Regions from separate parts of the Rhodococcus sp. MEB064 genome, predicted to be linked through region 1. Evidence: predicted binding sites of a transcription regulator. Region 1 holds the regulator's gene; the other holds the start of a gene.
What was found. Region 1 encodes HspR, which represses chaperone genes until heat shock. Its sites were predicted from a motif close to ANNTGAGTNNNNNNNACTCANNT; they were not measured.
Positions count from the first base shown of each region.

Region 1 (11,592 bases):
ATGGGAGTCGTCGCCACGAGCCCCGTGGGATCGTCGTCGACCACGACGAGATCGGCAGGGGCAGCGGCGGCGATGGCCTCGGCGGTACGGAGCGTGAACACCTCACGCGGGCCGATCGCCAGACCCCGTGCACGAGCCTGCGCGACGACAGTGAGGGCCACGATGCTGTCGCCGCCGAGTGCGAAGAAGTCGTCGGTCACGCCGACGCTGTCCACGCCCAACGCCGACGCCATGGCTTCGCACAGCACCCGCTCACGCTCGGTGCGCGGCGCGACCGCTTCTCCCCTGGCCTGTTCCGGATCGGGGAGCGCTCGGCGATCGACCTTGCCGTTGGCCGTGGTGGGGAACGCGTCCAGGACGACGAAGGCGGACGGCACCATGTATTCGGGAAGCAACCTCGCGCAGTGCGCACGGAGAGCATCCACGCTGACGCCCGGAGCGATGACGTATCCGACGAGAGATGCTGCGCCGCTTCCGGTCCGACGGACATCGACCACGGCGCGGCGGACACCGGGGCACGACGCCACCGCGGCCTCCACCTCCTCGAGTTCGAGGCGCATGCCGCGGATCTTCACCTGATTGTCGACGCGTCCGAGGAAGTCCAGCGTGCCGTCCTCGGTCCAGCGTGCGCGGTCACCGGTGCGGTAGAGGCGCGCACCGTCGTCCGAGAACGGGTCCGCCACGAATTTCGACGCGGTCATCTCGGGCGCACCGACGTACCCGCGACCGAGGAGGAATCCCCCGGCGTACAGCTCGCCGCCCACTCCGACGGGCACCGGCCGCAGAGCCGAGTCCAACACGTACAGCCGGGTATTCGGGTTGGGTCTGCCGATGGACGTCGCGATGCGCGGCGCATCGCCGGTGTAGATCACGTGCGACACACCGATGGTCGCCTCGGCCGGTCCGTACCCGTGGTACAGCGTCGTCGTCAGCTGGGATCGAAAGCGCGAGAACAGTTCCGGTGTCAACACCTCACCGCCGCACCACACGTGCCGCAGTCCCGACAGCGACCCGTCGGTGTCCAGCGCGAGCAGCGCGTCGAGCATCGACGACACCAGGTAGACGAACGTGACGTGGCGCCGCGCGATGATGTCGAGGAGGTAGAGGCCGTCGCGTTCACCGCCGGGCTCGGCGACGACGAGCGTGCCGCCGGACAGCAGCGGCAGCAGGATCTCGTTCACCGAGATGTCGAACGACAGCGGAGCTTTGAACAGTGACGCGTCACCGGGCCCGAAGCCCAACACACGATCGCGCTGCCAGGTCATCCGCGCACAGATGGCCTCGTGGCGGATCATCGCGCCCTTCGGCGTTCCGGTACTGCCGGAGGTGAAGATGACGTACGCCAACCGTGACCCGTCGATACGCAGGTCGGGAGCCTGCGCCGAGAAGCCGTCGAATCGCCAGTCGTCCAGATCGACCGTCCACTCGTCGGATCCACCCAGCACGATCGCGGTGCGGGAATCGCGCTGCACACGGTCCCGGCGATCCTGCGGCCACTCGGGGTCGAGCGGAACGAAGGCACCGCCGGCCACCATCGCGGCGAGCACTCCGACAACCATCTCGAGGGAACGTGGCATCGAGATGGCAACCACGCCTTCGGGTTCCAGTCCGGCGGCCAGGAGGGCGTTCGCGAGCTGGTTCACCGTCGCACCCAGCTCCGAGTACGTCAGCTCCTTCTCGCCCAGCACGACGGCGAGCGCATCGGGAGTGGCTGCGACCTGCGCGGCGAACAGTTCGGGCACGGACGCCGAGACCGACGGCTCTGCCGTGTCGTTCCATTCGTGCACGACCCGGGTACGGTCGGCGGCCGACATCAGGTGCAACGACGACAACGTCGTGTCGGGATGCGCCAGAACCTGATCGAGAACCAGGCCGAACCGGTCGCGGTGCCCGATCAGGGCGTCGTGCGCACCGGGCCGTGACCGCAGGTCGAAGACCAGCGACTCGTCGTCGCGGCCACCGGTGACCGTGACGTCGAGATCGCGCACCGGGCCGGTCTCGAGGCTGCGCATGTGCGCCGGGAACCCGCCGACGTCGATGCCGTGCTGCACCATCAGGACGTTGATGCCCGGACCGTGAACCAGACGGTGAGGATCGTCCTCGCGCAGTGCACGCACGATGTCCTCACCGCGGAACCGGCCGTGACGCACCGCGCCGATCGACGCGCGTTCGAGTTCCCTGGCGACGTCCGCGACGGTCATCGCCGGGGTCAGCTGCAACCGCAACGGAAGAATGGTCGACGCCATGTACGGCGTCGTCCGCGCACGCCTGCCCACACGGGCAGTCGACGGCAGGGACACCATCAGGTCGTAGGTGCCGGTCACGGCGGCCAGGTACGCCACCCACACGGCGGGGGCCAGCCGGGTGCGGCGGATGTCGTGCTCCTCGCCGTACGCGTACAGCGGCGCCAGGCGGCCGGAGGGTGCCGAGACACGTTCGGTGACGGCGGAGCCGGTGTCCGGGACGTCGGGCAGCAGCAACGGCGGCTCGGGGGCATCGGCCAACCGGCCGATCCAGTACTCGCGGTCGCGTCGGAAAGCATCCGACCGGCGGTACTCGGCATCGGCGTCGACAAGCGGTTCGAGGGCCCACGCCCCGGGGGCTGTCCGGCGACTCGGATCGGCGTAGCGCGCGCGGACCTCGTTGAAGATCAGCGACATTCCGAAGCCGTCGACGACGGCGTGGTGGTAGCGCTGATGCCAGAGAACGTGGTCGTCGGCCAGCCGGAGCAACGCGGTTCCGAACAGGTCTCCCGCGCCGGTCGTGTCCGCCGACGCGATGTCCGCGGCGATCCATGCTTGCGCCTCGGCCATCGGATCGGCCGCCGAACGCAGATCGACGAGCGCTACCGACCACTCGTCGTCGTGCACGCGGTGTTGGACGGGCTGCTCGCCGCTGAAGTCGAAGCGGACGTGGACGGCGTCCGACTCGGCGATGACCGAGCGGATCACCTCGCGTGCGTGGTCGACGTCCAGCGGGCCGGTGATCTCGACCTGCAGCGAGATCACGAAGTCGGTGCGCTCACCCAGGAAGTGCTGCGCGGTCCAGACCTCGGCCTGCGCGGTGGTGAGCGGAAGCGTGGAGATTCGTGGCAGCGCTTCGCCGACCGTGACCCGTTGCATGAACGTAGGCTAACCTAAGACTCACTCCTGCAGGAAAGACAGGATGGCCGCATTGACCTCGTCGGGCTTCTCGAGATAGCCGTAGTGCCCGGCGTCGGCGATCTCCACGTACCGGGCTCCGGGAATCAGGTCGGCGACCTCCCGCGACAGGTACGCCGGGATCATCCGGTCGTCCGCGAACCCCAGCGACAGGCACGGAACTGTCACCGCGCGGTACGCCTCGCGGCGGTCGAACGTCTCGTCGAGGGAAATCTGAGCGCGCTGGCCGGGAGTGAGCGGCTGCACCGAGAATTCGAACAGGTCCAGCCAGTCGCGAGCCTTCGCGTCGTCGGACAACGATGCCGGGGACAGGTTCAGCGCGGCCGTGACCGCCGCGGCGTACTTCGCGGGGAGCTTCACGCCGCTGTCCGCCAGTTCCCTCTCGCCGGCACCGAGCACCTTCTGGAACGCGTCGAGCCGGGCGTGACCGGCCGCGAAGATGGCCTTCGAGACCAGGTCGGGCCTGGTCAATGCCAGTTCCTGGGCCACCCGCGCACCCATCGAGGTACCGACGACGACGGCTTTCTCCGAGGCGTCGGACCGCAGGTACTCGATGAGCGCCGCGGTGTCCGCGACCAGATCCTCGATCACCATGCCGCCCGCGCTCTCGTCGGTCGGTGCGATACCGCGATTGTCGAACGTGCAGACCCGGTATCCCGCGGCCGTCAGCGCTGGGACCTGGTGGAGTTGCCACACGCGGCCCGGGCTGCCGGTCCCCATCACCATGACGACGAGCGGACCCTTGCCCGTCACGGTGTAGTTGAGGCGGATGCCGTTGATGGTGCCGATGGGCATGACGGGGTCCTTCCGGTGATGCAGACAGTGTTCCGGTGGACGCTACCGGGCGTGACTTTGCAGGGGATGCGCCACTTCTCCTAGTCTTGACGTGCGGCCCGACCGGGATCGCCGACGAGCCGAACCACGAACACGACGGAGAAGCACATGGCCGCGGATACCACCGAGACGACAGACATCGCCGACGAAGAGATCGAAACCCTCACCGAGGAGACCGCACGCATGGCGCGTCGCGTCGTCGCCGCCTACGCGACCGACGCCGACGAATGCCGCATGCTGCTCTCCATGCTGGGCGTCGCACCCCCCGCACTCACCGAGTAGGTCCGCCGGCGGGTGTTCACCCCGCCGGCATCGTCATCAGGTTGGCGATCTCCGAGCGGGGTACGCCCACGAGTGACAGCGTCTCGCCCAGACAGAGGATCATCAGTGACCGGTGCAGGTTCGGATTTCGTCGTCGTCGCCAACAGGTTGCCCGTCGACCTCGATACCGCGCCCGACGGGTCCCGTCGATGGAAGCGCAGCCCCGGCGGTCTGGTGACCGCGCTGGAGCCCATCCTGCGCAGCAACAACGGCGCGTGGGTGGGTTGGCCGGGCGTCCCGGACGTCGACGTCGAACCCTTCGAGGACGACGGCCTGGAACTGGTTCCTGTCCCACTGTCGGCCCAAGAGGTCGCCGACTACTACGAAGGCTTCTCCAACGCCACCCTGTGGCCGCTCTACCACGACGTCATCGTGCGTCCGGTCTACGACCGGGCCTGGTGGGACGCCTACGTCGAGGTCAATCGCCGCTTCGCCGAAGCCACGTCGAAGGCCGCCGCGGAGAACGCCACGGTGTGGATCCAGGACTATCAGCTCCAGCTAGTTCCCAAGATGCTGCGGATGCTGCGGCCCGATCTGACCATCGGCTTCTTCCTGCACATCCCGTTCCCCCCGGTCGAGCTGTTCATGCAGATGCCGTGGCGCACAGAGATCGTCGAAGGCCTCCTGGGCGCGGACCTCATCGGATTCCACCTGCCGGGTGGAGCCCAGAACTTCCTGTACCTCTCCCGCCGCCTGGCCGGGCAACCCACCTCGCGCGGCACCGTCGGAGTGCGCTCCAAGCTCGGTCTCGTGCAGGTGGGCTTCCGCTCCGTACGCGTCGGCGCGTTCCCCATCTCCATCGATTCCGGTGACCTGGACGAGAAGTCGCGTCGAAAGCCGGTCCGGGACCGCGCCAAGGAGATGCGTAAGGAGCTGGGCAATCCGAAGACGATCATGCTCGGCGTCGACAGGCTCGACTACACCAAGGGCATCGACGTCCGCCTCGAAGCGTTCCTCGAGCTGCTGGCCGAGGAGCGCGTCGACCCCGAGGACGTCGTGATGATCCAGGTGGCCACACCGAGCCGCGAGCGCGTCGAGAGCTACAAGCAGATGCGCGGTGAGATCGAGAGCATGGTGGGGCGCATCAACGGCGAGTTCAGCCGCGTCGGGCACCCCGTCGTGCACTACATGCACCGGCCCATCCCCCGCGACGAACTGATCGCCTACTACGTGGCGGCCGACGTCATGCTGGTCACGCCGATCCGCGACGGCATGAACCTCGTCGCCAAAGAGTACGTGGCGTGCCGCAGCGACCTCGGCGGATCGCTGGTACTCAGTGAGTTCACGGGCGCCGCAGCTGAATTGCGGCAGGCCTACCAGTGCAACCCGCACGATCTGAACAGCGTCAAGGACGCCATGATCGCCGCCATCGAGCAGGACGCCGAGGCGGGCCGACGCAACATCCGGGCGATGCGTCGACAGGTTCTCGCCCACGACGTGGACCGGTGGGCGCGATCCTTCCTCGCCGCACTCGGCCGCACCGGCGAGGACGACACGAGCCAGATGATCACCAACCGGGACATCTGATGCACGGGAACCTGCGCTAGTGGCCGAAGCCCAAGTGGTGCAATGCCATCGGCTTCGACGCGATCTACTGGTGGTGCGACTCGTCGGCGATGTCGTGGATTTCGAACCGGGGCAGTCGGTGGCCGTGACGGTGCCGTCGTCGCCCCATCTGCCGCGGCGCTACTCCCCCGCGCTGCCACCGTCACGAGACGGCAAGTACGAGTTCCACATCCGTGCCATCCCGGCCGGGTGGGTCAGCGGCGTCATCGTCAACGACACGCGTGAAGGCGACATCTGGACGATCGACGACCCCGCGGGCGATCTACGGGTGGACGACACGGACGACGACATCGTCATGGTCGCCGGCGGAACGGGCCTGGCACCGATGCGAGCACTGCTGCTCGACCTGGCTCGCCGGCCCCGACCTCCCCGAGTGCACCTGTTCGTCGGGGGACGCTCGCCCCGTGACCTCTACGCCGCGGACATGCTGTCGCTGATCGCGCGAACCGCGGACTGGCTCACCGTCATTCCCGTCGTCGAGAAGATGACGGACCCGATGTACCGGGACGAATACTTCGATGCCGCCGAGACCCGTCGCCTGCAGACGGCACCCGACACCGGCTTCGGCGCCGGGGACTATCTGCAAGGGCGCGTCGGCGAAGTGGTCGCGCGACGAGGGCCGTACCTGTCGCAGCGGGTCCTGGTATGCGGGTCCCCCGCCATGTCCGCGTTCACCCTGCGAGCCCTGACAACGACAGGAACACCCGTGGCGAACATCCGCCACGGGTGATTGTCATTGCTGTCGTGGGTTTCTGGGCTTCCAGACCACCAGCGCGTTGCTCCGCACCGGAACCAGATCGCGTCGATACCCGGCGTGAACCTGCGCGAGTTCCGACGCCATCTCGGTGATGCGCGCCTGCAGCGCCTCCACCTGGTTGGTCAGCTCGATGATGCGCTTGATGCCGGCGAGGTTGACACCCTCGTCCTGCGAGAGACGTTGCACCTCACGCAGAAGCGCGACATCGCGCGGCGAGTACCGGCGGCCACCGCCCGTCGTACGGAACGGTGTCACCAGCCCCAGGCGGTCGTACGTGCGCAGCGTCTGGGCATGCATGCCGGCGAGTTCGGCCGCGACCGAGATGACGAAGATCCGTGCATCCGGGTCGGCGCCCGCATCACGCGGCTGCTGATCCGTGGGACGATCCTTCTCCCCGGCCATCAGGCACCGGGCCAACCGGATCGAGGATCGAAACCGCTCGCCTTCTCCGCCGCGGCGTACGTCTCCAACGCCTCCCGTGCAGCGTCGTCCAGCTCGGACGGCACCGCGACCTTGACGGTGACCAGCAGGTCACCCGTCGCCGTCTTCTTCGGTACGCCGCGCCCCTTGACCCGGAACGTGCGCCCGTCGACCGTGCCGGCCGGAACCTTCAGTCCCACACGGCCGTCGAGGGTCGGGACGGACAGGGTCGTTCCCAGCACCAGTTCGCTGTAGGCGACGGGGACGGTCAGCGTCAGATCGTCCGCCGTGCGGCCGAACACCGCGTCGGGCCGAACGTGGATGGTGACCAGCAGGTCTCCCGCGGCAGCGCCGCGAAGTCCCGCCTCGCCGCGACCCGCGACGCGTACCCGCTGCCCGTCGGTCACACCGGCCGGCACCCGCACCGTCACCGAGCGGGTGCGGTTCTGCACACCCGTGCCGCGGCAGTCCGCGCACGGATCGTCGATGATCGAGCCGGTACCGCGGCAGTCGTCGCACGGCTCGCTGAAGCCGAACGCACCCTGGTTGCGGCTGACCACACCGGCACCGTTGCACCGCGGGCAGACCCGCGGGCTGGTGCCCGGCTTAGCTCCACTGCCGTGGCACGTGGTGCACGACGACGGGCTCGTGATCGACAGGGGCACAGAGGTTCCCACTGCCGCATCACGGAAGTCGAGCGTCACCTCCGCGGCGAGGTCGCTGCCCCGACGCGGTCGCGACGACGATGCCTGCGTGCGGCCGGGGCCGCCGCCGCCGCGGTTGAACAGTCCTCCGAAGAGGTCGCCCAGATCCGCTCCTCCGTTGGCGCCTCCGAAGAGGTCACCCACGTCGAAACCACCGGACGTTCCGCCGCCACCGAAGTTGGTTCCGCCGCCGGGCGAGAACCCACCCCGGCCGAAACCACCACTGGCGAACAGCGATCGAGCTTCGTCGTACTCCTTGCGCTTCGCAGTGTCGGAGAGAACCGCGTTGGCCTCACTGACCGCCTTGAAGCGCTCCTCCGCCTTCGCATCCCCCGGATTGGAGTCCGGATGGTTGTCGCGCGCGAGCTTGCGGTACGCCTTCTTGATCTCGTCCTGCGTCGCGGAGGAGGAGACACCCAGCTCCTTGTAGAAGTCCTTCTCGATCCACTCCCGTTGGCTCACCGGTTGCCTCCTCCTTCCACGTCACTCACTGCCGAGAACTATGCCTGGTCGGACGCCGCATCGGCGCCTGATCCGTCGACGACGGCAACCATGGCGGTGCGCAACACTCGGTCGCGCGCCGTGTAACCCCTGCGGAAGACACTGCCGACCACAGGATTCGAACCATCACCCTCGTGCTGCACAGCCTCGTGCAGAGCGGGGTCGAACGCGTCGCCCTCGGCGCCGAAACCGACGACGCCCTGAGCGGTGATGACGGATTCGAGCTTGTCCGCCACCGACTTCAGCGGCCCCTTCTCGAGGTCACCGTGCTGACGCGCCCGGTCCAGATCGTCGAGCACACCGAGCAACTCGGCCAACACCGACGCCTTGGCATTGTCTATGTCCACCTGCTTGTCCCGTGCGACGCGTCGCCGATAATTGGCGAACTCCGCACTCAGACGTTGCAGGTCGGCCGTGAGCTCCGCCTTCTCGTCCTTCTCCGGCGCGGCGTCGGCCTCGGGGCTCTCGGCTTCGAGAACCTCAGGCTCGCCGGACTCTGCGTCTACCGGGTCCGAATCTCCGCCGGGCTGGGGCGCCGTGGCGGAACCCGCGAGGGATTCCTCCACGGCGGGATCCACGTCCGGAACGCCGTTCCCGGTGTCGTCAGCACTCACTTCTTGTCCGTGTCGACCGGCTCGTCCACGACCTCGGCGTCGACGACATCGTCGCTACCGTCGGTCGGGGCGGCGCCGTCGGCACCTGCTCCGTCGGCTGCTGCCGACTCGTACAGTGCCTGACCCAGAGCCTGCGACTCCGTGCTCAGCTTCTCCACCGCTGCCTTGATGGCGGCGATGTCCGTGCCGTTCAGAGCGGTGCGAGCCTCGGCGATGGCCGACTCGACCTTCTCCTTGGTCTCCGCAGGAACCTTGTCCTCGTTGTCCTTGACGAACTTCTCCGTCTGGTACACGAGCGACTCGGCCTGGTTGCGGGTCTCGGCCTCCTCGCGACGGGTCTTGTCCTCCTCGGCGTGAGCCTCGGCGTCCTTGACCATGCGCTCGATCTCCTCCTTGGAGAGGCCGGAGCCCTCCTGGATCTTGATCGTGTTCTCCTTGCCGGTGCCCTTGTCCTTCGCCGTCACGTGCACGATGCCGTTGGCGTCGATGTCGAACGTGACCTCGATCTGGGGAACACCGCGCGGTGCGGGCGGCAGCTCCGTCAGCTCGAACGAGCCGAGAAGCTTGTTGTGCGAGGCGATCTCGCGCTCACCCTGGAAGACCTGGATCTGCACCGACGGCTGATTGTCGTCCGCCGTGGTGAAGGTCTCGGACCGCTTGGTCGGGATGGTGGTGTTGCGCTCGATGAGCTTGGTCATCACGCCACCCTTGGTCTCGATGCCGAGGGACAGCGGCGTGACGTCGAGGAGCAGAACGTCCTTGACCTCACCCTTGAGCACACCGGCCTGCAGTGCGGCGCCGACGGCCACGACCTCGTCCGGGTTGACGCCCTTGTTGGGCTCGCGTCCACCGGAGAGCTCCTTGACCAGCTCGGACACTGCCGGCATACGGGTGGAGCCACCGACGAGCACGACGTGGTCGATGTCCTTGACCGCGATACCCGAGTCCTTGACCACGGCCTGGAACGGCGCACGAGTGCGGTCGAGCAGGTCGGAGGTGATCTTCTGGAACTCGGAACGGCTGAGCTGCTCGTCGAGGAACAGCGGGTTCTTGTCGCCGTCCACGGTGATGTACGGCAGGTTGATCGAGGTGCTCTGGCTCGAGGACAGTTCGATCTTGGCCTTCTCCGCTGCCTCACGCAGGCGCTGGAGAGCCATCTTGTCCTTGGTCAGATCGATACCGTTCTGAGCCTTGAACTTGTCGACGAGCCACGTGACGATGCGCTCGTCCCAGTCGTCGCCACCGAGGTGGTTGTCACCGGACGTGGCGCGGACCTCGACGACACCGTCGCCGATCTCGAGCAGGGACACGTCGAACGTGCCGCCACCGAGGTCGAACACGAGGATGGTCTGTTCCTTCTCGCCCTTGTCCAGGCCGTACGCCAGCGCAGCCGCGGTGGGCTCGTTGACGATGCGCAGGACGTTGAGGCCGGCGATCTGGCCGGCTTCCTTCGTGGCCTGACGCTGTGCGTCCTCGAAGTACGCGGGAACGGTGATGACGGCGTCCGTGATCTCCTCGCCCAGGTACGCCTCGGCGTCACGCTTGAGCTTCATCAGAGTGCGGGCGCTGATCTCCTGCGACGTGTACTTCTTGTCGTCGATGGCGACAGTCCAGTCCGTACCGATATGGCGCTTGACCGAGCGAATCGTCCGGTCGACGTTCGTGACGGCCTGGTTCTTCGCGGACTGACCGACGAGGACCTCACCGTTCTTGGCGAACGCGACGATGGACGGGGTGGTGCGTGCACCCTCGGAGTTGGCCACCACGACCGGTTCGCCGCCCTCGAGGACTGACACGACCGAGTTGGTGGTCCCGAGGTCGATTCCGACGGCACGAGCCATTTGTAACCTCCTGATAGATGCTGCAGATGTTTCGAAAGGCGTCTGCCTGAGCGAACTGGACTCAAGTTTGCCTTCCGGATCCTCGACCCGTCAAGTTGTACTTGAGTGACCCACGCTCAATGGCAGTCGTACGGCTCAACGGAGGGGTGCGCGAGTTTGTTCCCGTGGCGTCCGGGCGTGCTCGAGCGTCCACGAGTCGACCGATTCCCCGACGATGACAACGAGTTGTGGACACTGAGGCACGGTGGGTGCATCTGGTTGCACCCGATCGCACGCTTTTCTACCGAACGGCAGATTCCGGCGCGATTGTGTGCAGAAACGTGCACGAGCGTCCAGAAGTCGACCGGATCGACGGGATCCCGTCGACGACAGCCAGTTGTGGACACTCAGGCACGGCCGACACGTGCACTTCGCCCGAGCGCCCCGGCAGTTAGGGTCCACGGCATGTCCCTGACGGCCCGAGGTCTCACCCGCACGTTCGGACGCCACACAGCGGTCGCCCACGCCGACGTCACGCTGACTCCCGGCAGGGTGACCGGGCTGGTCGGACCCAACGGCGCCGGCAAGACGACACTGCTGCTCATGCTCGCCGGCCTCCTGGCTCCCGACTCCGGAACCCTCCAGTTGGACGGGTCGCCGGTCGAGACGGTCGCACTTCGGCGGGCCGTGGGGTGGATGCCGGACGTGTTCGGCACCTGGGACAGCCTGACCGCGTCGGAGATCCTGTCGACGTTCGGACGGTTGCACGGACTGTCGTCGCAGGACGCTCGTGCCCGCGCCGCCGAACTGCTGCAGCAGGTCCATCTCGACGACCGCGCCGACCGACCTGCCCACGAGTTGTCCCGCGGTCAGAAGCAGAGGCTCGGCTTCGCA
Region 1 is NZ_JXQS01000018.1:19,246-30,837, reverse strand. It holds gene RU01_RS09510 (non-ribosomal peptide synthetase) at 1-3,122, opposite strand, end outside; gene RU01_RS09505 (alpha/beta fold hydrolase) at 3,144-3,956, opposite strand; gene RU01_RS23130 (hypothetical protein) at 4,104-4,277, shown strand; gene RU01_RS09500 (trehalose-6-phosphate synthase) at 4,350-5,843, shown strand; gene RU01_RS09495 (FAD-binding oxidoreductase) at 5,914-6,612, shown strand; gene RU01_RS09490 (heat shock protein transcriptional repressor HspR) at 6,616-7,041, opposite strand; gene dnaJ (molecular chaperone DnaJ) at 7,041-8,225, opposite strand; gene grpE (nucleotide exchange factor GrpE) at 8,264-8,830, opposite strand; gene dnaK (molecular chaperone DnaK) at 8,875-10,719, opposite strand; gene RU01_RS09470 (ABC transporter ATP-binding protein) at 11,164-11,592, shown strand, end outside.

Region 2 (11,592 bases), on a different contig from region 1:
TCACCGGTACGACCAGCGTTCACCGCACGGAGGAACGTCTCGTCGAACTCACCAACGGCTGCATCTGCTGCACGCTCAGAGAGGACCTGATCGAGGCTGTCGGCGAGTTGGCATCGGCAGGTGACATCGACTATCTGCTGATCGAATCGACGGGAGTATCCGAACCCATGCCCGTCGCCGCATCGTTCGACTGGACTTTCGACGGTGCCGACGGCGACTCCCCCGTCAGCCTCGGCACGCTGGCCAGGTTGGACACCATGGTGACCGTCGTCGACGCGTCGACCTTCCTGGCCGAGATCTCCCGAGGCGACACCCTCGACACTCGCGACCTCGACGTGGCCGACGGTGACGAACGATCGATCTCGGATCTGCTGGTCGACCAGGTCGAGTTCGCGGACATCGTTCTGTTGACGAAAACCGACCTCGTCTCCGAGGCGCTGGCGGGTGCCACCGAAGCTGCTGTGCGACGACTGAATCCGCGTGCCGACGTCGTCGTGACGACGCGTGGAGCGGTGGACCCCCTGCGCGTGCTGAACACGGGCCTCTACGACCCGGAGGCAGCCCTGCACGCACCGGGCTGGGACGACGAGATCGCCGGCACCCACCTTCCGGAGACGCAGGAGTTCGGGATCTCGAGCACCGTCTTCGTTTCCGATCGTCCCTTCCATCCGACCCGGCTCGCGTCCGCACTCGACGGACTACAGGGTGTGTTGCGCAGCAAGGGTTTCTGCTGGATCGCGAGCAGGCCGGACCGAGCGGCGGTGTGGTCACAGGCGGGACCGGCCCTGACGATCGACGGCGCACAGCCGTGGAGCGAGATCGACGTGCCGGCGGGCCAGGAGATCGTCGTCATCGGTATCCGGTTGCAGGACACGGACGTCGAGTCGATTCTCCGCGCGGCAGTTCTGACGGACGACGAAATAGCAGCGGGCCCGGACGCCTGGAGAGGCTATCCGGACCCGCTGCCCACGTGGACTGTCGATATGCACGCTCACGCGCTGTAGATCAGCTCAGTTCGAGCGCATCTCCGCCCTCGGAGACACCCACCACGACGGTGTCTCCGTCGACGATCGTGCCGGCGAGCAACAGCTTGGCCAGCTGATCGCCGATCGCCTGCTGGATCAATCGACGCAACGGACGTGCGCCGTACTGCGCGTCGTATCCGCGGACGGCCAGCCAGAACCGAGCGGACGGGGTGACGTCGAGTGTGAGCCTGCGTGTCGACAACCGACGCTGCAGCTGTTCGAGCTGGATGTCGACGATCGACTCCAACTGCTCCTCGCTCAGCGGGTCGAAGACCACGACATCGTCGAGCCTGTTGACGAATTCGGGCTTGAACGCGCTGCGCACCGCCGCCATCACGTGCTCCCTGTCGCCACCCGCACCGAGGTTCGAGGTGAGGATCAGGATCGTGTTGCGGAAGTCGACGGTCCGACCCTGACCGTCGGTCAGACGGCCTTCGTCGAGGACGGCGAGCAGAATGTCGAAGACGTCCGGGTGAGCCTTCTCGACCTCGTCGAACAGCACCACCGTGTAGGGGCGACGCCGCACCGCTTCGGTCAGCTGGCCACCGGCCTCGTACCCGACGTATCCCGGAGGAGCACCGACCAGACGGGCCACCGAGTGCTTCTCGCTGTACTCGCTCATGTCGATGCGGATCATCGCGCGCTCGTCGTCGAACAGGAAGTCCGCCAACGTCTTCGCGAGTTCCGTCTTGCCCACACCCGTCGGGCCCAGGAAGAGGAACGATCCGGTCGGACGGTTGGGGTCGGAGACGCCGGCACGAGCCCGGCGGACCGCATCGGACACTGCCTGCACGGCGTCGGCCTGGCCGACCACGCGCTTGCCCAGCTCGTCCTCCATGCGCAGGAGCTTGGCGGTCTCGCCTTCGAGCATGCGCCCGGCGGGGATGCCGGTCCATGCGGCGACGACGTCGGCGACGTCGTCCGGCCCGACCTCCTCCTTGAGCATCACGTCGCCTTGCGGGACGGTGGCCGCGGTCTTCTCCGCGAGCTCCTTCTCGAGCGAGGGAATGCGTCCGTATCGCAGTTCGGCGGCCTTGCCCAGATCACCGTCGCGCTCGGCGCGCTCGGACTCTCCGCGCAGAGACTCCAACTGCTCCTTGAGATCTCGGACGGAATCGATGGCGTTCTTCTCGTTCTGCCACCGTGTGCTGAGCTCGGCGAGCTTCTCCTTGCTGTCGGCCAGTTCTCCGCGCAGCTTCTCGAGGCGAGCCTTCGACGCGTCGTCGGTCTCCTTGGCCAGCGCCATCTCCTCGATCTCGAGCCGACGCACGACGCGTTCGATCTCGTCGATCTCGACAGGCCGCGAATCGATCTCCATGCGCAGACGCGACGCGGCCTCGTCCACGAGGTCGATCGCCTTGTCGGGCAGGAACCTCGACGTGATGTAGCGGTCGGACAACGTCGCGGCGGCGACCAACGCGGAGTCGGTGATGCGCACACCGTGGTGCACCTCGTACCGCTCCTTGAGTCCGCGGAGGATGCCGACGGCGTCGTCGACGGACGGCTCCCCGACCATCACCTGCTGGAACCGGCGCTCGAGGGCCGCGTCCTTCTCGATGTACTTCCGGTACTCGTCGAGAGTGGTCGCGCCGACGAGCCGCAGCTCACCGCGGGCGAGCATCGGCTTGATCATGTTGCCCGCATCCATCGCGGATTCACCGGTCGCGCCGGCGCCGACGATGGTGTGCAGCTCGTCGATGAACGTGATGACCTGTCCGGCCGAGTTCTTGATGTCGTCCAGGACGGCCTTGAGCCGCTCCTCGAACTCTCCGCGATACTTCGCGCCGGCGACCATCGATCCGAGGTCGAGGGACACGACGGTCTTTCCGCGCAGACTCTCCGGCACGTCGCCGGCGATGATGCGCTGGGCGAGGCCTTCGACGATGGCGGTCTTGCCGACGCCGGGTTCACCGATCAGCACCGGGTTGTTCTTGGTGCGACGGGACAGGACCTGCACGACGCGACGGATCTCGGTGTCGCGCCCGATGACCGGGTCGAGCTTGCCGCTGCGCGCGGCATCGGTCAGATCGGTCGAATACTTCTCGAGAGCCTGGTAGGTGCCCTCCGGATCGGGACTGGTCACACGCGCACTGCCGCGGACCGTGGTGAACGCATCGCGCAGTGCTGCGGACGTCGCGCCGTGGCCCTGCAGGATGCGGGCGACGTCGGAGTCACCCGTCGCGAGTCCGACCACCATGTGTTCGGTGGAGACGTACTCGTCGTCGAGTTCGGTGGCCAGATGCTGGGCCGCGGTGATGGCGGCCAGAGCCTCGCGCCCCAGTTGGGGTTGCGTGGTCGACCCGGTCGCCGACGGCATGCGGTCGACCAGGGACTGAGCGTCCTTGCGCACGACGGCGGGATCGACGCCGACAGCTTTCAGGAGGGGACCTGCGATGCCGTCGGTCTGGTCGAGCAGAGCGACGAGCAGATGAGCCGGCCGGATGTCCGGGTTTCCCGCTGCCGATGCTGATTGCAGTGCAGCGGTGAGCGCTGCCTGGGTCTTCGTTGTGGGTGTGAACGAGTCCACCGGTCACCTTCCTTCTGTCGTGCATGTCGAACCTGGTGTCGCCGGGATCAACCATACCGGACTTGAGTCTATTCCGCTCAAGTTAGTTGACGGTCCAACACGCAGGACAGCGGGAGGCTCGCCGCACGTCGGTGAGGACCAGTAGTCTCGAGGGCGAACCCCACCCGTCACTCGAACACGATGAAGGTGCCCATTGCTCGACGCACAGGCCCTCGCGCACGTGCGTGCCGGAGTAGCTGCCGTGCTGTCGGCGGACGACGGCGCCGAGTCCGTCGCCAAGGCCTTCTACGCGCGCCTCTTCGCCGAACATCCCGACTTCCGCGGCTACTTCCCGGCGGCGATGGACCAGCAGAGGCACCGCCTCGTCCGTGCCGTCGACTACGTGGTCACACACCTCGACGACAGCGAGTTCCTGCCGTTCCTACACCAGCTGGGTCGCGATCACCGCAAGCACGGACTCACCGGAGCGCACTTCCTCGCCGCCCGGAACGCGCTGGTGGAGGCGTTCCGCATCTCGGGTGACGAGTCGACGTGGACGTCGGACACGGACGATGCGTGGGCTCGCGTCGTGTCGATCATCTGCAATTCGATGGCCGTGGGCGCGGACACCGAGGACCTGCCGCCCTACTGGGGTGCCACCGTCGTCGAACATCATCGGCTTCTCGAGGATCTCGCCGTCGTCCGGTTGCAGACCGACGACGACATCCCGTTCGAGGCCGGCCAGTACCTCAGCGTCCAGATCCCGCAGCGGCCGCGCATGTGGCGATACCTGTCCCCCGCGATCGCGCCGAACGACTACCGCGGCATCGAGTTCCACGTCCGCCGGGTCTCCGCCGGGTGGGTCAGTCCCGCCATCGTGTCCGAGACGGTGGTCGGCGACCGATGGTTGCTCGGCCCACCCCTGGGCGGTCTCAGCCTGGACACCGCGCCCGGCAGCCCGGACGTGCTGATGGTCGCCGGGGGAACCGGGATCGCGCCGCTGCGTGCCCAGCTCATGGCGATGGCGATGCGCAGTCGCACTCCGCGGGTCCACCTGTTCGTCGGCGGCGAGTATCCGAGCGACCTCTACGACCTGGACACCCTGTGGGATCTGGCGCGGACCAACCCGTGGCTCACCGTCGTCCCCGTCGTCGAGCACCCGGAAGAGCCGTGGTGGCGTCCCGGCCCGGCGCGGGAGTTCCCGCCCGGCCTCAACCACACGATGGTGGGCAAGCTCGGTCAGGTGGTCACACGGTTCGGATCGTGGGCGGACCGGCAGATCCAGGTGTGCGGGTCACCGTCGATGGTCCGCACGACGCTGTACGCGCTGCGGCGGGTGGGAACCCCGATGCAGAACGTCCAGCACGATCCCCTGGGCTGAATCCGGGTCAGTGCGGATGCGCGTGTGCCAGTCGCCGTAGCGGCGGCACTGTCTGTGGCGGTTGCTTCCGGGGCGGCAGGACACCCAACAGTCGGGTCGTCGTCTCCGTCACCTCGGCGACCGCCGACTCGAACGCGGCACGGTTGGCATCCGAGACGGTCCGCAGCCCGCTGACCTTGCGCACGAACTGCCGGGCAGCCGCTTCGATCTCCTCGTCCGTCGCCGCGGGCTCGAGGCCGCGCAGCTCGGTGATGTTTCTGCACATGCCAGGCGAGCGTAGACCTGCAGCCAGACCCGGACAACGACCATCGGGTTTACGACGTACAGGTGTTTAGCTCGAATATTCTGACATTCCAAGCTTTACGCCGTTTTCGATCACCGTGAATTCATTCGTTCAACCGATTGCGCGGACATCCTGGAGTCCTTCGATCAGCGAACGCTCGGGAGCCGACAATCCGCCCCAGACGCCGTACGGTTCCCCCGCAGCCACCGCGTACTCGCGGCACCGCTGCATCACCGGGCATTGTTGGCAGACGCGCTTCGCCTGCTCCTCACGGGCCGTTCTCTTATGTCCCCGTTCACCTTCCGGATGGAAGAACACTGCGGAATCCATCCCGCGGCACAGTCCGTGCAGTTGCCACTCCCAGGTCGTGGCTATAGGTTCGGGTAACTCGACAGGCTTGGACATGACGCTCCTCGTTAGTTCGCCTCGTATGCGACGTCACGCTGTCAGTATTACATTACGAACAATCGTCCAAAAAGTTAATGCCGCATATTCGGGAGACACCTCCAGGACGTATCGACGAGTTACAGATAATCGCCGAACCCGCCGACATCGCCGGACCCCCGGGTGCACAACTGCTGAGCCTCGATCCCCGATGCGGCGCGACGGCCCGCTCTCCCTTAAGTTTGACCTCGTGAGAAGCCCTGGTTGTCGTCCCGCTCGCTGCCGTACAGGTCGCCGCCGTCACGGGTGTGCGCTGTGAGTGCAGTGGACCTCCCACTCGATCTCCGCCGCGCACTCGTCGGTGTCGCGCGGGTCCCGAGACTGCTGGTCGCGTCGGACTACGACGGCACCATGGCGCCGTTCGTGTCGGACCCGCAGAAGGCGTTCCCGCTCCCGGAGTCGGTTCGAGCGCTGCGTGCACTCGCCGGCCTGGACGGCACACAGGCAGCGGTCATCTCCGGGCGCGCACTGCGGGATCTGGCGATCCTCTCCCGCCTGCCCGTCGAGGTGCAGCTCGTCGGAAGCCACGGCTCCGAGTTCGACGCCGGCTTCGTCACCGAACTCGGTAGCGAGGCCACGGCTCTTCTCGAACGAGTCGTCTCCGAACTGAGGTCGATCGCCTCCCGCGCCGAGCACATCTCGGTCGAGACCAAACCCGCCAGCGCGGCCCTCCATGTGCGCAACGCCGACCCGGAGGCGGGCGCGCGAGCGCTCGACGAGGTTCGCGCCGGCGCCGCCACCTGGGACGGCGTGCAGGTCACCGAGGGCAAGTCCGTCATCGAGCTCGCCGTGATCGTCACCGACAAGGGCCAGGCACTGGACATCCTGCGCCATCAGGACGGGGCGTCCGCCGCGGTCTTCTTCGGCGACGACGTCACCGACGAGAAGGCTTTCCGACGCCTCCACGGTCCCGACGTGGGTGTCAAGGTCGGTGACGGCGAATCGCTGGCCAAGTACCGCGTCGAGAGCACCGAGGAGGTCGCCGCCGCGCTCGCCTTCCTCTACGAGGAGCGCCGCCGTTGGCTGTCGGGTGCGGACGCTCCCCGCATCGAGCGGCTGACGATGCTCGCCAGCCCACGATCGGTCGCGCTGTTGACTCCGGAGGCCGGACTGACCTGGCTGTGTCACCCGGAGCCCGATTCCGCAGCCGCGTTCGCGCACCTTCTCGGAGGCGACGAGGCCGGCCACTTCACCGTCGGACCGGCGCGTGCGTCGCTGCCGCTCAGTCAGCAGTACCTCGACAGCACCATGACGGTGCAGACACGGTGGGCGAGCCTGCAGGTCGACGACTACCTCGCGCACGACGTCCCGCGGGACCGCACCGACTTCACGCGCGTAATCACGGGCAAGGCGAAGGCAGTGGTCACGTTCGCTCCCCGCCCCGAGTTCGGCCAGGCACGCGTGCGGCTCCAGGCCGAGGACGACGGCCTCCGAGTGTTCGGCACCAACGATCCGATGGTGCTGCGCGCACCCGGTATCTCCTGGACCGTGACCACCGAGCACGGGCAGGAAACCGCCCGCGCCGAGATCGATCCGTCGGGCGGACCGGTCGTGCTCGAACTGCGTTGCGGTACATCGGATCTGGGACCGTCGGAAGTTCCGGAGCCCGAGCGCCGCGCGCAGGCCGAGTCGTACTGGCACGACTGGGCGGCCGGACTCACCCTGCCGCAGCTCAAGCCCGACCTGATGAAGCGGTCCGCACTGACGCTGCGCGGTCTGGTGCACGCCGACTCGGGCGCCATCATGGCCGCCGCCACCACGTCGCTTCCCGAGGAGATCGGTGGCGTCCGCAACTGGGACTACCGCTACTGCTGGCTGCGCGACGCCGCCCTGACCGCATCGGCACTGGTGTCGCTCGGCTCGCGATCCGAAGCCGAGAACTACCTGCTGTGGGTGCACGACGTCCTGCAGACGGTCACCGGACCCGAGCGGTTGCATCCGCTCTACACGCTGTGGGGCCAGTCGCTGCCGCCCGAGGCCGTCATCGACGCGCTCCCCGGCTACGCGGGGTCGCGTCCGGTGCGCGTCGGCAACGCGGCGAATCAGCAGGTGCAGCTCGATGTGTTCGGTCCGATCGTGGACCTGATCACGACGCTGGCCGACTCGCGCACCGCGAGCGGCATCACCGAACACACCGAGATCCTGACCGATCAGGACTGGGACCTCGTGTGCGCCATGGTCGACGCCGTCGAACGGAGATGGTCCGAACCCGACAACGGCATCTGGGAGATCCGCGGCAATCCGCGCCACCACGTCTACTCCAAGGTGATGTGCTGGTTGACGGTCGATCGCGCCATCAGGCTCGCCGATACCTACAGCCGCGACGCCCAACTCGGGTGGAGCACGCTACGCGACGTCATCCGTCGACAGGTGCTGGACAAGGGATGGAGCGAGGAGGCGCAGTCCTTCACCGCTGCGTACGGCGGCACCGATCTCGACGCCGCGACCCTGCACATCGGCCTGTCCGGTCTGATCGATCCCAGTGATCCGCGTTTCGCCGCCACGGTGGTCGCCACCGAGGCGGAACTCCGCAGCGGCGCCACGGTGTACCGGTACCACCACGACGACGGCCTTCCCGGCGGCGAGGGCGGTTTCCACCTGTGCGCGGCATGGCTGGTGGAAGCGTATCTGCTGATCGGGCAACGACTTCCGGCGGAAGCTCTGTTCACCCAGCTCGTCGCCGCGGCAGGTCCGACGGGATTGTTGAGCGAGGAATACGACCCTGTCGCCGAACGCTCGCTCGGCAACCACCCGCAGGCCTACAGCCACCTCGGGCTGCTGCGGTGCGCCCAGCTGCTGGCCCGCTAGCCGGTCCGCACCGGGCCGAGCGTCACCCCGGCGAGCAGATGCGTCGGGAGGTGCTCGGTCCGGTCCACCCCTGAGTGGCTGACGCCCAGCACGATCTCGCCGACCAGACGCCCCTTCTCCAACACGGGCTGACGGACGGTCGTCAGCCCCACGCGGACGGCCTCGTCGACACCGTCGAAACCGGTGACGGACATCCGCCCCGGGACGTCGATGCCGAGGGAGTCGAGGTGATCGAGCGCTCCCAGCGCGAGGACGTCGGACGTACAGATCAACGCTGTGGCGCCGGGCGCGGCCCTCAACGCCTCGGCGGCGGCGGAGCGACCCGCCGCGCGGCTGTGCTCGAAGCGCTCCACCACGACCACGTCGGGGTCGACGCCTGCCGCCGTCATCGCATCCGCGATCCCGGCGATGCGCTCACGCTGCACGTGGAAGGTGATGGCGCCCCGCCGGTCCCGGTCTACGGGACCGTCGTGTCGATCACGACGCAGTCGCATACACAGCACGGCGATGCGCGTATGTCCCTGTGCAAGAACCTGTTCCGCGATCTCGCGCATCGCAGCCCTGTCGTCGATGCCGACCAGTGACGTCTCGGCGGCGTCGCGCGGCTGATCGCAGACGACCGTGGGCAGATGACGCTCGCGCACGGCGGTCAGGTGCGGATCGTCGTCCGACACCGAGTACACGACGAACGCGTCGACACCCGCCTGCTGGACGACGGCGGCAGCATCCTCGGGAGTGGAGGCCGGACCGGCGGGAATCAGAAGGAGGCCGCGGCCCGCCTGCTCGCAGGACTCCGCGAGACCCGTCAGGAACTGCACGGCCGCCGGGTCGGAGAACGAATAGCTGAGCGCCTCGGTGAGCACCAGGCCCACGGCGCCGGCGCGCCGGGTCCGCAACGACCTGGCCACGGGGTCCGGGCCGGGGTATCCGCGGGCGCGCGCCGCGTCCAGGATCCGTAGACGCATCTCGGGCGAGAGCTGGTCGGGGCGGTTGTAGGCGTTGGACACGGTGGTACGCGAGATGTTGAGCTCGGCGGCCAGCGAGGCGAGCGTGGCCATCCGTCGCGGTTCCGTGGACCTCGCCATGCAGGAGACGGTATCCGCTCCGAGTCGTCGACGTCGCCTACGGGACGGTTTCGTCTTCGGGCAGGTCGGCCGGTATGGTCGTGACAACGGTTTCCATTAGCGATAACAGACCAACAACCCAGGAGCACCCGCCGTGTACGCACCCGCCCGAATCCCCCTTCGCACCGCTGTCGCCGCGCTCGGCATGACAGCCCTCACGGCGACGGCGCTGGTCGGATGCAGTTCCTCGGACGGTGGCAGTGCCGAAGGTGGGCGACCGACCGTCGTCGCGTCGACGAACGTGTGGGGCTCCGTCGCCGAGTCCGTCGCGGGCGACCGCGCCGACGTCACCGCGATCATCGCCGACCCGTCGGCCGACCCACATTCCTACGAGGCCAGCCCGGGCGACGCCGCTGCGCTGTCGGAGGCATCCCTCGTCGTCTACAACGGCGGCGGTTACGACGAGTTCGTCGACGACGTTCTCGCCTCCGCGGGAGACGTGCCCTCCGTCGACGCGTACTCGCTGCTCGAGGGGCACGCGGACGACGCCGACCATGCCGACGAGGCGGGTGCCCACGACCATTCGGGCGAGACCAACGAGCACGTCTGGTACGACCCCGAGATCGCCGCGGCCACCGCGGAGGCGATCGCCGAGGAACTCGGTAAGGTCGACCCCGACAACGCGGCGTACTACACCGAGAACGCCGCGGCGTTCCACGACGACATCCACGAGATCACCGACATCACGGATCGCATCGCCCAGCAGAAGCCGGGCGCACCCGTCGCGCAGACGGAGCCGATCGCGCACTACCTGCTGGAAGGAGCCGGGGTGGACGACAAGACCCCCGAGGACTTCGAGGACGCCATCGAGGAGGGCAACGATCCCTCGCCCGCCGCTGTCGCTGCCACGCGCGACCTGTTCAGCAGCAAGGGTGTCGACGTCCTGGTCTACAACATCCAGACCGAGGACGCCGTGACGGCCGATGTCCGCCGCATCGCCGAGGAGAACGGCATCACCGTCGTCGAGGTCACCGAGACCCTGCCCGCCGGGCAGGACTACGTCTCGTGGCAGCGCACCGCCGCGCAGGACCTCGCGGACGCGCTGGGTGTCACCTCGTGACGCGAGTGCGGCGATGACGTCCGTCCAATTGACCGGGGCGACGCTCGCGTACGGCGAGCGTGTCCTGTGGTCCGATCTCGACCTGACCGTCGCACCGGGAGAATTCGTCGCCGTCCTCGGCCCCAACGGGTCGGGAAAGACGTCCCTGCTCAAGGTGCTTCTCGGGCAGACGTCCCTCACCTCCGGAACCGCCAGCATCGCCGGCGGACGCTCGTCCATCGGCTACATCCCCCAGCAGAAGGCGATCGACGAGGGAGTGCCGCTGCGCGGCCGCGACTTCGTCGGACTCGGGTGGGACGGCCACCGCTGGGGCATCGGGTTCCGTGGGCGTCACGCCCGCCGCGAGGCCGTCGACGCCGCCATCGCCTCGGTCGGCGCACAGGCCTTCGCCGATGCGCCCCTGGGGCAGATGAGCGGTGGAGAACAGCAACGTCTGCGCGTCGCACAGGCACTGGTCGGCGACCCGGACGTGCTGCTCTGCGACGAGCCGCTCCTGAGCCTCGACCTGGCCAACCAGCAGGTCGTCGCGCACCTGATCGATCAACGCCGACGCTCGCACAGCACGTCCGTCGTCTTCGTGACGCACGAGATCAATCCGATCCTGCCGATCGTCGACCGCATCGTCTACCTCGTCGACGGCAAGTTCCGCATCGGCACCACCGAGGACGTCATGACGTCCGAGGTGCTCTCGGAGCTGTACGACACCGACGTCGAGGTGCTTCGCGTGCGCGGCCGTCTCGTCGTGGTCGGAACCGGCGACGCCATGGACGCTCTCGGTGCCGCGGGCGGCGACTGCGCACACCATCTCGACAACGAAATCTGAGGCCAGTGGACAAGGTCATCGACGCACTGAGCAAAGCTCTCGACTTCGGCACCACCGCCGACCTCCTCGGCTACGACTTCGTGCAGCAAGCACTGATCGCCGCCGCCATCCTCGGTGTCCTGGCGGGCGCACTGGGTC
Region 2 is NZ_JXQS01000016.1:53,131-64,722, forward strand. It holds gene RU01_RS08900 (GTP-binding protein) at 1-1,004, shown strand, start outside; gene clpB (ATP-dependent chaperone ClpB) at 1,006-3,552, opposite strand; gene RU01_RS08910 (globin domain-containing protein) at 3,746-4,912, shown strand; gene RU01_RS08915 (DUF2277 domain-containing protein) at 4,920-5,177, opposite strand; gene RU01_RS22440 (WhiB family transcriptional regulator) at 5,307-5,600, opposite strand; gene otsB (trehalose-phosphatase) at 5,895-8,447, shown strand; gene RU01_RS08930 (LacI family DNA-binding transcriptional regulator) at 8,444-9,532, opposite strand; gene RU01_RS08935 (metal ABC transporter solute-binding protein, Zn/Mn family) at 9,717-10,631, shown strand; gene RU01_RS08940 (metal ABC transporter ATP-binding protein) at 10,645-11,454, shown strand; gene RU01_RS08945 (metal ABC transporter permease) at 11,460-11,592, shown strand, end outside.
Region 2: clpB (ATP-dependent chaperone ClpB) is a predicted target of HspR. The motif match lies at 3,613-3,635, and genes of this name have one in related genera.